DNA from 4 places in the Promicromonospora sukumoe genome. Region 4 is predicted to be linked to each of the others. Evidence: riboswitches for the same ligand, from Rfam matches in the RefSeq annotation. Region 4 holds a riboswitch; each other region holds the start of a gene.

Region 1 (3,333 bases), on a different contig from region 4:
GCGGCACCGATGCCGAGGACGACGGCGCCGCGCAGCAGGTCGCGCCGCCCGAGCGAGGTGGGACAGCAGTCGGTGGAGCTGTGGTCGTGTTCGTGCACGGTGGGGCCTCCACGGGGTCGGTCACGCTGGTACGGGCCGAATTCACCCGTAGTATCAGCCGCCCCCACGACCCCGGGGTACATCACATCGTGGATATCCCCGACACAAGATGCCGACCCCGCTTCGTTGAGTGCTGGGTATTCGCCCTTCCGGCGCGCGAAAAAGGGCGAATACCCAGCACTCAACGAGGGGGTTAGGCGGCGGCTCGGCCCGTGAGGCCTACGCGGTCCAGGAGGTCCAGGGCCGGGCGGTGCTTGTTGAACGTGTACACGTGCACGCCGGGCGCTCCGGCGTCGAGCACCTCGCGCGCGAGCGCCGCGGAGTACTCGATGCCGTGGGCGTGCTGGGCCTCGGCGTCGACGGCGCCGTCCGGGCCGGTGAGCCGGTCGAGGTCCCGCAGGAGGTCGGCGGGCGCCGCCACGCCGGTGAGCTCCTCGACGCGGCGCAGCCGGCGCGCCTCCGTCGTCGGCAGGACGCCGGCCAGGATCGGGATGGTCACGCCCGCGGCGCGGGCCGCCTCGACGAACCCGGTGTAGGAGTCGGCCCGGTAGAAGAACTGCGTGATTGCGAAGCTCGCGCCCGCCTCCTGCTTCTCCAGGAGCCGCCGCACCTCCTGCTCGCGCGTGGTGCCCGCCCCGGGGTTGCCGTCCGGGAACGTCGCGACGGCGATGGCCAGCGGACGGGCGGCGGAGCGCAGCGCCGTGCTGACGTCGGCGGCGCAGCGCCGCTCCTCGACCTGGCGCAGCAGCCGCACCAGGTCGACGCTGGAGCGCACGCCGTCGGCCGGCGGACGCCAGTCCGGCTCGTCGCGCGGCGGGTCGCCGCGCAGCGCGAGGAAGGACCGCACCCCGGCCTCGAGGAACTCCTCGATCACAGCGGAGACGTCCTCCCGGGAGGCGCCCACGCAGGTCAGGTGGGCCACCGGGAGCACGGGCGTACCGCGCAGCAGCGTCGCGAGCACCTCGCGCGCCGTCGCCCGGTCGCCGCCGGCCGCCCCGTAGGTGACGGAGACGAAGTCCGGGCGGGCCGCCACGAGCCGCTGCGCCGTCTCCCAGAAGTTGGGCGCGGCGTCGGGCCGGCGGGGAGGCATCAGCTCGAACGACACCGTGGGGCGGTGCGGGTGTACCTCGGCGACCATGGCTGCTCCATCGAACCTGGCGTGAGCACCTTACGTCCTCACGCCACGGCCACGAGGCAGGAAGTCGGCAGGTTGCTGCGGTGTCACGGAGCCAGGACTCTCGACCGCTCTGGATGGGATCGCCACCATGCTAAGCGATTGTCCAGCACTGGGACAGAATTCGTCCGGCGGTCGAGACGCCCCGGTCCACGGACCGCGCACCCGCAGCGTCCGCTACTTCACGGACCCCGCCACCAGGCCGCCCACCAGGCGCTTCTCGATGATCATGAACAGGATCACGACGGGCACGATCGCCACCACGGACACCCCGAACACGTAGTGCCACGACGTCTCGTACTGGCCCACGAACTTGGTGAGCGCCACCGACAGCGGCTGGTTGCCCGCCGTCGTCAGCAGCACGAGCGAGGCCGCGAACTCGTTCCAGGAGGCGACGAACGTGAACACGACCGCCGTGACGATCCCCGGCCAGACGAGCGGCAGGTTGATCTTGGTCAGGACGGCGAACGTGCCGGCGCCGTCGAGCTGCGCGGCCTCGTCGACCTCCTTGGGGATGCCCGCGAAGAAGCTGTGCATGATCCAGACGGCGAACGACAGGTTGAACGCCGCGTTGACCAGGATCATCGCGAGCCACGTGTCGAGGATGCCGAGGGCGATGAACTGGCGGAACAGGCCCGACGTGAGCACCGCGGGCTGCACCATCTGGGTCACGATCACGAGGAACAGGAAGACGAGCCGCCCCCGGAACCGGAACCGCGCCGTGTAGTAGGCCGCGGGCAGCGCCACGGCGAGCACGAGCAGCGTGGCGCACAGCGAGATCACCAGGGTGGAGATCAGGTTCTGCGCGAGCGGCGTCTCGGGCGTGGACCACATGGTGACGTAGTTGTCCCAGTGCCACTCGGTGGGGAAGTAGGTGGGGTCGACCGACCTGATCTCGGCCTTCGTCTTCACGGAGCCGAAGAACATGATCAGGTACGGCAGCAGGAACACCACCAGCACCACGAGCCCGGCCAGCACCCGCAGCAGCACGGAGCCAAGTGGCACCTGGTCGGTCGTGTACTTCCGTACCCGCCGCCGGTCGCCCGACGGCGGCCGGGTCGCGTCGCGCGGGGTGGTCCCCGGGTCGGTGATCGTGGTCATCAGACCTCCTCCAGGGGGCGGACGACCCGCACGTAGACGGCGACGATGGCGATGACCACCAGGAACGCGATGACGGACAGCGCGCTGGCCAGGTCGATCTGCCGCTGGTTCTGCATGTACTTGAAGATCATCGTCATGACGGTGTCGGCGTCGTACCCGGGGATGGACCCCGTCATGACGCGCAGGATCGGCAGCGAGTTGAACACGTTGATGATGTTGATCAGCACCGCCACCGAGATCGCGCCGCGGAGCTGCGGGAGCACCACGCTGAAGTAGGTGCGGAACCCGCTGGCGCCGTCGATGCGCGCGGCCTCCACGGTCTCGCCGGGCACCGTCTGGAGCCCGGCGAGGACCGTGTAGGTGGTGAACGGCAGCGACACGAACACGGCCACCGCCATGGCCCACGCGAACGCGGTGCCGGGGTGCCGGGTCCAGCCGTAGCCCTCCGGCGTGCTGATCAGGCCGACGTCCACGAGGAACGAGTTGATGATGCCGAAGTACGGCTCCAGGCCGTAGTGCACCACCAGCGTCGTCATGACCACGCTGGACGCCCACGGCACGATGACGGCCATCCGCACGAGCCGGCGGCCCGGGAACGCCTTGTTCAGCAGTGCCGCGAGCGCCAGCGACCCGATCAGGGTGCAGGCGACGACGACGACCACCCACACGACCGTCCGCCCGAGGATCGGCCAGAAGTACTGGAAGCCGATGACCGTCGCGAAGTTCGCGAGGCCCACTCCCCCGCCGTCGACGCCGCTCTGGCTGATGTCGCGTGTCGAGTTCCAGAACATCAGGCCGACCGGGAACAGGACCACGGTCGCAATGAGTGCGACCGCGGGCCCGATCCACGGCAGGGCCTTCATCAGGTCCTTCACCAAGTTCCCCGTGCTTTCGGTTCGGCGTTACGTGTGGTCAGCCGTGCCGGGCACGGCGGTCCGTCGGGGCGTCAGCCCGCGTCG
Region 2 (3,333 bases), on a different contig from region 4:
GGCGGCGAGCCGACGGCGGCTGGCGCAGTGCCGAGGGCAGCGCGCTGCCGCACCTGACCGACGGCGACCTCACGGCGTCGGCGGAGGTGAACGGCACTCTCGAGTGGGCGCCCGCAGCAGACACCCCGGCAGACGTCCCGGCAGACGCGGTGCTGCGCGCCTACACGCTGACCTCGGGTGCGTTTCCTGACAGGGCGCCGTCGGCGTGGCGACTGGTCGCGGCCGACGGCCGGGTGCTCGACGAGCGGTCGGGCGAGGAGTGGCGCTGGCCCAGCCAGCTGCGCCCGTTCGTGCTCGACGAGCCCGTCCCGCTGACCGCCGTCCGGCTGGAACTCACCGACTCGGGCGCCCTGACCCAGATCGAGCTCCTCCTGGCCTGACCCTTCGCAGCTCCGACGGCGGCACCCACTCACGCCGTCCCCGGTGTCGGGCCCGAACCCGAAGTGCGCTTCTACCCAGTCATTACGCCCGAAAGCAGCCTGGTTCCGGGCCGAATGACTGGGTAGAAGCGCACTTCCGTGTACCTGTGCGGCGGAGCCGGACGGGAGGCGCGGGGAGAACATGCGCGATCGGGATGCGTTGCTCTCGGTAGACATTGTCGACCGAGCGCAATGCACCTCTGAGCGATGGGGGCTCCGCAGACCGCGGCCCGCGGGAAGGTGCGCTTCTACCCAGTCATTACGCCCGAAAACAGCCCGGTTCCGGGCCCAATGACTGGGTAGAAGCGCACATCCGTGTGCCCCGGCGGCGATGCCCATGGGGGGACGGCGACGCCAACCAGGGGAGGGCTCGCCCGGGCTGCGCCGGCCCCAGGTGTGTGCTCCGGGCCACCACGCCCTCCATGTGCTCGGGTCTTGCATGTCTGTCCGCCTTCAATGAGCTCGGTCGGTTGGTTTGAGATCGGTCAATCAGCCGACCGATCTCAAAGCAACCGACCGAGCTCATTGAACGGCCGGTGCAACCGGCCGATCTCGCGGACCGGGTGCCGGACCAAGCGCCGGGCCGAGTGCCGGCCCGGGCGCCGCGCCAAGCACCGCGCCGGGCGCCGCGCAGCCGTTGCACCAGCCCCCGCCCACCCCACCAACCACCCCCAGGTCCCGGGATGTGAGATCTGGCGGACAGATCGTTGACTTCTATGGGTTCCATTCGTATCTTCTGTGACATCGAGACCAACCACACCAATCCGATCGGAGAGATGTAGAAGGTCTCGGCAGGTCATGAGCTCCGACACGAAGCCCCGGCTGGTCGGACGGCAACCCCCCGCGCGGGTGGGTGCCCCGGGTGAGGACCAGGTCCACCGCCGGCCGGCGGATGACAACACGCGTCGCTCGCCGATGGGCGAGCAGGTGAGGAGAACGACGATGACCCGGAGCGCCGCCCCCGCTGCCCCCGCCGTCCACGTGTCCCTGCCGTCCCGGATCGTCCCCCTGCGGGCTGGTGCTGCCCCGCGCGAGGACATGTGTTGTCACTGTTCCTGTCGCTGACGGCGACAGCCCGGCACTGACCTTCCCTCGGCGTCGTACGCCGAGCCCCGGCCGTATCCGGCCCTCACGTTCCTGACCGGACGTCTCTTTCCTGCCTCTCGGCAGCCACGCTCCCGGGTGACCCCCAGGCGCCGTCGTGCATCCCGCGCGTCGGCCGGGTCCTCCGGGCGCCGTCGTGCCGCCGCAGCCCGAACGGAGCCCCGCCGTGCCGTACCCGTCGCAGCCCACGTCCCTCTCGTCCACCGGCCCGTCCGCCCGTCCCGTCGTGCTCGGCGTGGACCTCACCTCCGCCGGCGCCCGCCCGGGCGCCCACCGGGCACGTGGCCCCATCGCGCCGCGCCCGTTCGACGGCGAGCGCTTCCTGCACCTCATGCGGACCGCAGACCGTGGCCTGCTGGACTTCGTCAGCCTCGACGAGGGCTTCCTGCTCCACCCCGGCCGCAGCCAGGTCACCGGGCGGCTGGACACGGCCGTCGCCGCGGCCCGCGCCGCGCGCGTCACGACGGGCATCGGCCTGGTCGCCGCCGTCGACACCGTGCACGTCGAGGCGGGCCACGCCGCCGTCGCGCTGAGCAGCATCGACCGCGCGAGCAGCGGCCGGGCCGGCTGGCAGGCCGTGCGGCAGAGCAGGCTCCCCGAGGCCGACGACGCCTGGGCCGCCCGGGTCGAGCTCGGCATCCGGTCCGTCACCCAGGTGTGGACGGGGCGTCCCGGCAGCGGGTCGGGCGCGGTCGAGCTCGACGCCGAGGGCCGGTTCCGCGTGGACCACGACGGCATCCGGTTCGCCGTCCGCGGCCGCCCGGCCGCCGGCACGGAGGACGCCCTGCCGCAGGTGCCGCCGCCGCTCGTCGTGTCGGCGCGCTCCGAGGCAAGCGCCGCGCTGGCCGGCCGCACCGCCGACGTCGCGCGGATCACCGTGACCGACGCCGCGCAGGCGGTGCGCCTGCGCCGGCTCGTGCGGGACTCGGCGCTGTCGGCCGGGCGGGACCCCGAGGACGTGCGCGTGCTCGCCGAGGTCTACGTGGTGCTCGCGGCCGAGCGGGCCAGCGCCCGCGCCCGGCTGGAGCTCGTCGAGGCCCTGGAGGGCACCGCGGCCATGGGCGACGGACTCGTGATCGCCGACACCCCGGACGAGCTGGCCACCCTGATCGCCGACTTGACCACGGTCGGCGCCGTCGACGGGTTCCTGCTGCGGCCGTCCTCGCTCAGCTCGGACCTCGACACGATCACCGACCACCTGGTGCCCGCCCTCCAGCACGCCGGCCTGTTCCGCACCGAGCGCACGGAGACGACGCTGCGCGGCTCGCTCGGACTGTCCGACGCCGAGCGGGAGCGCGAGGCACTGCCCACGGGCCGGCTGCTCAGCGCCTGACGAGCACCAGCGCCTGGCCCCCGTACCCCCCCACACCAAGGAGACCCACCATGACCACCCCTGAGCTGCAGACCCCCGACGCCGCGGGCGCCAAGGTCGCCGGCGGCGCCCTGCTGATCGACGTCCGCTCGGCCGCCGGCCGCGCGTCGGCGGGCGAGATCCCGGGCGCCACCCTCGCGGACCGGAACGACCTCGACGCGCTGTTCGGGCCGTCCGACAACCCCGCGATCACCCTCGACACGCCCGTCGTGATCGTCTGCGGCTCGATCAACGGCTCCGGACCCGTCGCCGAGGCGCTCGCCGCCCGCGGCTACACCGACGTCTCGCACGTCGACGGCGGGTTCCCGGCCTGGAAGGAGGCGGGCCTGCCCGCGACGGAGGCGGCCGAGCCGAGCGCGGCCCCATGACCGGCTTCGCCACCCGGCAGGTGCACGCGCGCAGCGCGGGGCGGGACGACGCCGGGCGCGCCACCGGTGC
Region 3 (3,333 bases), on a different contig from region 4:
GGAACCGCTCGCGCAGGGCTCCGACCAGGTCCGTCTGCGCCCGCTGCAGCCGCACGACCAGCGACGCCGGCAGGCCGTGCGACGCGGTGACGAGCTCGGCCCGCAGGCCCGCGAGCTCGTCCGTGCGCGCCTCGGGGTCGTCGAAGAGGTCGACCAGCGTCGCCAGGATGGCGTCGACGCCCTGGGCCGTGCCGGCGCCGTCCGGCAGGTCGTCGAGCGCCCGCACCGCCCGCCGCACGTGGCCCTCCAGGTAGTGGAAGAGCACGTCCTCCTTGGCCGGGAAGTGCAGGAAGAAGGTGCGGCGCGCGACGCCGGCCCGCGCCGCGATGTCGTCGACCGACGTCGCGGCGACCCCGCGGTCGAGGAACAGCTCCGTGGCCGCGCCGACCAGCGCGCGGCGGGTCTCGGCGCGCTTGCGCTCGCGGATGCCGGGCTCCTTGGTCATCGCCCCAGCCTAGCGGAACCGGTGCACTAGTGTATTGATGCACTAGTGCACTTAACCGCGACCGAGGAGAGACCCATGACCCAGCACACCGGCCGCACCTACGTGGTGACCGGCACCGACTCCGGCATCGGCGCCGCGGTCGCCGCCCGGCTCGCGGACGACGGCGCCCGCGTCGTGCGGTGCGGGATCACCGAGGCGGCCGACGTCCGCGCGGACCTGACCACCGCCACCGGCCGCGCCGCCGCGATCGAGCAGGTGAGGGTCCTGGCCCCCGACGGCCTCGACGGCGTCGCGCTCGTCGCCGGCAGCCCGGAGGGCCGCGTCGCCGTCGGCCTCAACTACTTCGGCACCGTCGCCCTGCTCACCGCGCTGCGCGCCGACCTGGCCCGCCGGCCCGCGCCGCGCGCCGTCGTCGTCAGCTCCGCGTCCTCGCTCTCCGCGGGGGAGGCCGACCTGGTCGACGCCTGCCTCGCCGGCGACGAGCCCCGCGCCCTGGCCGTCGCCGACCGGATGGCCGCGCGCGGACGCGGCGGCGTGGTCTACCGCTCGACCAAGATCGCTCTGAACCGGTGGCTGCGCCGCACCGCCGTCCGCGACGAGTGGGCGGGCGCCGGCATCCCGCTGAACGCCGTCGCCCCGGGCATCGTCGAGACCGGGACTGCCCGCCGCACCCTGCTCGCCGACCCCGCGAGCGTCCGCGTGCTGCGCGACGCCCTGCCGCAGCCGCTCGGCCTGCCCGGCCCCGTCGAACCGGTCGCCGCGACCATCGCCTGGCTCCTGACGCCCGACGCCGGTTTCATCACCGGCCAGGTCATCTACGCCGACGGCGGCGCCGAGGTCTCGCTGCGCGGCGAGGCCCCGTTCACGGCCGGCGTCCGCTACGGACCCGTGCGGCTCGCCCGCATGATCGGCTGGACCGTTCTCGGCCGGCTGCGCACCCGCACCTGATCCACCATCCGAGACATCCGCCGGAATCGTTGACGAAGGTCCGTTCCGTCCTTACATTCCCGGCCGTCGACGTGCCACAGCGCACGCCGACGGTCATGTGGTCATGAGTCCCGACGACAAGCCCCGGCTGGTCGGGCAGCAACCCTCCTTCGCGGCGGGGTGCTCCGGGTGACGACCAGGCCGCACGCGCGTCGTGCGGCAAGCGCGGACCGGGCACGTCCCGGAGAACGGAAGAACGATGAGCGACAGCACCCCACGCCTGCACTGGTACCTGCCCACCGCGGGGGAGTCCCGCGACGTCCTGCGCGGCGGCACCAACGTGCACCGCGTCGACGGCGAGGCCCCGCGCTCGCCGTTCCGCCCGCCCACCCTGTCCTACCTCACGCAGGTCGCCCTCGCGGTCGAGGAGGCCGGGTTCGACTCCGTGCTGGTGCCCACCGGCTCCTACTGCGAGGACCCGTGGGTCGTCGCCTCGGCGCTCGCGGCCGTCACCCGGGACCTGCGGTTCCTCGTCGCGCTGCACCCGCGCACGACCACGCCCGCCTACACCGCGCACCGCGCCGCCACCCTCCAGCGGGTCTCGGGCGGGCGGCTGGCGCTCAACGTGGTCACCGGCGAGCCCGGGGCCGAGGCCTGGCTGCACGGCGACCTCGGCGACAAGGCCGACCAGTACGCCCGCACCGACGAGTTCCTCGACATCTACCGGGCGCTGTTCCGCGGCGAGACCGTCGACCGCGCCGGGAAGCACTACACCGTCCGCGAGGGCCGGCTGGAGCGGGCCGGCGGCCGCGGCCTCGGCATCCCGGCCACCCCCGAGGTGTGGTTCGGCGGGTCGTCGTCGTACGCGGGCGACGTCGCCGCGCAGCACGCCGACGTGTACCTGTCCTGGCTCGAACCGCTGGACCAGCTCGCCGAGAAGATCGAGTGGATCCGCGGGCTCGCGGCCGCCCAGGGGCGCACGGCACGGTTCGGCGTCCGCGCCTGGATCCTGGTGCGGGACACGCACGAGGAGGCCGAGCGGGCCGCCCTCGCGCTGCTCGACGGCGTGGACCCGGCCACGCAGGCCCGGCTGCGCGAGTCGCTGCTCGCCCGCCAGTCCGTGGGCCAGCAGCGCGGCCAGGCGCACCTGGCCGCGGCGGACGTCACCCGCCCGGAGAGCTTGTGGGTCGCACCCGGCATCTGGGGCGGCTTCGGCCTCGTGGCCGGCGGCCCCGCGCTCGGCTTCGTCGGCTCCTTCGAGGACGTCGCCGCCCGGTTCGCCGAGTACCGCCGCCTCGGCGTCGAGGAGTTCATCGTCTCCGGCTTCCCCAACCTCGAGGAGACGCGCTGGGTCGCGGACGGGCTCGTGCCCGCGCTGCGCCGGGCCGCCGCCCCGACCGAGCCCGCCGCGCAGCTCACCACCGCCTGACGGCGCCGCGCCGTCCGCCGTCCGACCCCCTCTTTCCCTGCCGTACGAACAGGAAGCACCGCCATGCCCTTTCCCCGCGCCCCGCGCCTGCCCGCCGCCCGCCGCCTCGCCGCTCCCGTCGCCGTCGCCGCCCTCGCCCTGACCCTGGCCGCCTGCTCGACGGGCTCCGCCGCCTCGACCGGCGGAGCGGAGCCGGCCGGCGACCCGGTCGCCGGCGGCTCGCTGACCTGGGGCGTCAGCGTCGAGCCCGTCTGCTACAACCCGCAGCGCTCCGGCCAGCAGAACTCGTACCCGATCATCCGCAACTACGCCGAGTCGCTGGTGGGCAAGGCGGCCGACGGCAGCTACACGCCGTGGCTCGCCGAGGAGTGGGAGATCTCGGACGACGAGACCGTCTACACGTTCACCCTGCGCGACGGCGTCACCTTCTCGGACGGCACGGATCTGACGGCCGACGTCGTCAAGCAGAACTACGACGCCATCACCGCCGAGGACTCCACGCTGAACAGCCGCGCCGCCTTCGCGGCGTACG
Region 4 (3,333 bases):
CCACGACGGCGCGCACGTCCACGATGTCCTGCATCGGGTTGGACGGCGTCTCGAAGAACACCACGTCCGCGGGCGTGGCCAGGGCCTCCTCCCACTGGGAGAGCACGTGCCCGTCCACGTAGTCGGTGCGCACGCCCCACTTCTTGAAGATCTCCTCGAAGATCACCACGCTGGACCCGAACAGCGCCCGGGCCGCCACGATCCGCGAGCCCGACTCGACGAGCGCGGCCAGTGACGTGAACACCGCCGACATGCCGGTCGCGGTCGCGTAGCAGGCGTCGGCGCCCTCGAGCTGGCGCAGCCGCTCCTCGAAGGTGTGCACCGTCGGGTTGCCGTAGCGCGAGTAGACGAACCGGTCGACGTCGCCCTTGAAGGCGGCCTCGGCCTCGGCGGCGTTGTCGTAGACGTAGCCCTGCGTGAGGAACAGCGCCTCGCTGGTCTCCTGGAACTCGCTGCGCTGGTGGCCGCCGCGCACGGCGAGGGTCGCCGGGCGGACGCCGTCGGGCAGGGGCTTGCGGCCGGAACCGCCCGGGTTCGCGTCGGGCGGGTACGCACCGGTGACGGTCACGCGGGGCCCGCCGTCCACGGCAGGCCGGCGACCTTCCAGCCCTGCTGGTCGCGGACGCCGTCCACGCCGGGCGCGCCCTCGAAGCCCTCCAGCACGTTGTACGACGGCGCGATGCCGGACGACGTCGCGAGCCGCGCCGCGGCGATCGAGCGCTGGCCGGAGCGGCACAGGAAGACGATGGGCCCGTCGGAGACGCCGGCCGACCGGAGCTCCTCCAGGAACCGCGGGTTGGGCACGCCGCCGGCCTGCACCCACTCGGCGAACACGGGCTGCTTCTCCAGCGACGCGGTGTCCGGGATGCCGATCGCGCGCCACTCGCCCTCGGTGCGGACGTCCACCAGGGTGGCCGTCGGGTCGCCGGCGAGCAGGTCCCAGGCCTGCTGGGGCGTGATGTCACCGGCGTAGCCCTGGGCCGGCCGTGCCTCGATGCGCGCGGGGTCGCTCATGATGCTCCTCCATCGGTCGTGGCGGTAGCACCCTCGTCCGTCCTCCGCTGCTGCGGGGAACGCTGGGTTGCTGCGGCGTCGTCGTGCCACGTCACTCGGCCGCTCGGGATGGTCGCTGACAACCCTACGACATGTGTCCGGTGGGTGGAACAGTGTCTCGACAGGCAACCCGACCAATCCGGTAGGGAAGCCGGTTCTCGCTCCGGTGACGACGATGCCAGGCCCCGACCAGCAGGTGGGACCAGCATCTGAGACATGCGTTGACAGGGGTTTTGCCCGCAGCACAGGATGTCCGCAGGTCATGAGTGCCAGCGTCAAGCCCCGGCTCGCTGGCCGGCAACCCTCCCTCCGCGGTGGGGTGCCCCGGGTGACGACCAGGCCGTGCGCACCCGCGTGCGGCAAGCGCGGGGGAACCTCCCCCAGGACTGTGCTGGAGGACGCCATGTCTGCTCCCACTCTCAGCCGTGCCACCGCGGTGACCGACCTCGCCCCGCTGCGCCCCGTCGTCGGCGGCGGCACGCTCGTCCCGCTCGTGGACGGCACCCAGGTCTCGTACGCGAACCTCGACGTCGCCGCGTCCGCCCCGGCCCTGCAGGCCGTCGCCGACCGCGTCACCCAGGTGCTGCCCCTGTACGCCAGCGTGCACCGCGGCGCGGGCTACCTCTCCCAGGTGAGCACGGCGCTCTACGAGACCGCCCGGCGCACCATCGGGGCCTTCGTCGGCGCCCGCGAGGACGACCTGACGATCATCACCCGGAACACCACCGACTCCCTCAACCTCCTCGCCGGCTGCGTCCCCGCGCAGGCCGACGGCGAGCCCGGCCGCGTGCTGGTGCTCGACGTCGAGCACCACGCGAACCTGCTGCCCTGGCAGCGCACCACCGGCGCGACCGTGCTGACCGGCGGCGCGACCGTCGCCGAGACCGTCGCCCAGATCCGGGAGGAGCTGGCCGACGCCGCGGAGGACCGGCCGTACGCCCTCCTGGCCCTGACCGGCGCGTCGAACGTGACGGGGGAGTCCCTCCCGATCGGCGAGATCGTCGCCGTCGCCCACGAGTTCGGGACGCGCGTCGCGCTCGACGGCGCCCAGCTCGTGCCGCACCGCCGCATCTCCCTGGAGTCCACCGGCGTGGACTACCTCGCCTTCTCCGGGCACAAGACCTACGCCCCGTTCGGCGCCGGCGTGCTGGTGGGCCGCCGCGACTGGCTCGACGCCGGCACGCCGTACCTCGCGGGCGGCGGCGCCGTCCGGCGGGTGCGCGTCGGCGGCACCGACTGGCACGAGGGGCCCGCCCGCCACGAGGCCGGCTCGCCCAACGTCATCGGCGCCGTCGCGCTCGCCGCGGCCTGCGAGGAGCTGGCCGCGCTGGACGCGGCCGAGGTCGTCGCCCACGAGAACACGCTTCGCCGCCGGCTCGTGTCGGGGCTCGAGGCGATCGACCGCGTCGAGGTCGTGCGGGTCTGGGCCGACGCCGTCGACCCGGTCGGCGTCGTCACCTTCACCGTGACCGGGTACGACCCGGGCCTCGTCGCCGCCTACCTGTCCGCGGAGCACGGCATCGGCGTGCGCGACGGCCGCTTCTGCGCGCACCCGCTGCTCGGCCGGCTCGGCTTCGACGCCGGGGCCGTGCGTGCCTCGGTCGGCGTCGGCACCGCGGGCGAGGAGATCGAGCGCCTGATCGCCGCCGTCGGCAGCCTGGTCGAGGACGGCCCGCAGGCCGGGTACGACGTCGTCGACGGGCTGTGGGTCGTGATCGACGACCCGCGTCCTGTGCCCGAGGGCTCCGGCCTGGCGGGCCTGCTCGCGACGGCCGCCCTGGGCTTCGACGAGGCCTTCGGCTGCCTCCCCGACGAGGACTGACGTGTCAGACGTACAGGTCACCCCGGTGACCTGTACGTCTGACAGCTACAGCGCCAGCGCCAGCGCCACGCAGATGCCGCCCAGCGTGAGGTCCAGGCCGATGCACCACAGGGCCAGCGAACGGTTCACCACGACGTCGCGGCGGTAGTGCACCACATCCCACCCGGCGTGCGCGGCGAGGGCGAGGCCCGCGAGGGCCAGCCCGAGCCGCGGCTCCAGGAACAGGGCCGCGGTCGCGACGCCGAAGTAGCCGGCCATCGCGAGGGCCTGGGGCCAGGTCGCGCGCCGTCCGCGGGCCAGCCCGATGCCGGTCAGGACCAGGCCCACCAGGGCGAACGCGATCCAGCGGGGTGTGTCCAGCAGCTCCGACGCGACGGGGATCACGGACGCCAGCAGCGCGACCAGCCACGCCGTCCAGCGCACGCCGGCCACCGCGGCGGCCAGATAGCAGAGGGCCG

What was found. A riboswitch is a leader RNA that binds a small molecule or an ion and turns the genes downstream of it on or off. The one in region 4 is predicted to bind S-adenosylmethionine.
Region 1: it holds a riboswitch for S-adenosylmethionine, as region 4 does, so the genes downstream of both, FHX71_RS28465 (methylenetetrahydrofolate reductase) here and FHX71_RS25080 (aminotransferase class V-fold PLP-dependent enzyme) in region 4, are expected to answer to the same signal.
Region 2: it holds a riboswitch for S-adenosylmethionine, as region 4 does, so the genes downstream of both, FHX71_RS05095 (LLM class flavin-dependent oxidoreductase) here and FHX71_RS25080 (aminotransferase class V-fold PLP-dependent enzyme) in region 4, are expected to answer to the same signal.
Region 3: it holds a riboswitch for S-adenosylmethionine, as region 4 does, so the genes downstream of both, FHX71_RS12045 (LLM class flavin-dependent oxidoreductase) here and FHX71_RS25080 (aminotransferase class V-fold PLP-dependent enzyme) in region 4, are expected to answer to the same signal.

What each region holds. Positions count from the first base shown of each region.
Region 1 is NZ_JACGWV010000004.1:6,085-9,417, reverse strand. It holds gene FHX71_RS28470 (golvesin C-terminal-like domain-containing protein) at 1-98, opposite strand, end outside; gene FHX71_RS28465 (methylenetetrahydrofolate reductase) at 293-1,237, opposite strand; SAM riboswitch class I at 1,242-1,357, opposite strand; gene FHX71_RS28460 (carbohydrate ABC transporter permease) at 1,451-2,374, opposite strand; gene FHX71_RS28455 (carbohydrate ABC transporter permease) at 2,374-3,249, opposite strand; gene FHX71_RS28450 (extracellular solute-binding protein) at 3,321-3,333, opposite strand, start outside.
Region 2 is NZ_JACGWV010000001.1:1,160,293-1,163,625, forward strand. It holds gene FHX71_RS05090 (GH92 family glycosyl hydrolase) at 1-380, shown strand, start outside; SAM riboswitch class IV at 1,214-1,326, shown strand; gene FHX71_RS05095 (LLM class flavin-dependent oxidoreductase) at 1,690-2,856, shown strand; gene FHX71_RS05100 (rhodanese-like domain-containing protein) at 2,907-3,263, shown strand; gene FHX71_RS05105 (O-acetylhomoserine aminocarboxypropyltransferase/cysteine synthase family protein) at 3,260-3,333, shown strand, end outside.
Region 3 is NZ_JACGWV010000001.1:2,716,076-2,719,408, reverse strand. It holds gene FHX71_RS29285 (TetR/AcrR family transcriptional regulator) at 1-445, opposite strand, end outside; gene FHX71_RS12050 (SDR family oxidoreductase) at 521-1,393, shown strand; SAM riboswitch class IV at 1,493-1,604, shown strand; gene FHX71_RS12045 (LLM class flavin-dependent oxidoreductase) at 1,632-2,801, shown strand; gene FHX71_RS12040 (ABC transporter substrate-binding protein) at 2,865-3,333, shown strand, end outside.
Region 4 is NZ_JACGWV010000003.1:218,660-221,992, forward strand. It holds gene FHX71_RS25070 (O-succinylhomoserine sulfhydrylase) at 1-568, opposite strand, end outside; gene FHX71_RS25075 (rhodanese-like domain-containing protein) at 565-1,014, opposite strand; SAM riboswitch class IV at 1,312-1,425, shown strand; gene FHX71_RS25080 (aminotransferase class V-fold PLP-dependent enzyme) at 1,457-2,875, shown strand; gene FHX71_RS25085 (hypothetical protein) at 2,921-3,333, opposite strand, start outside.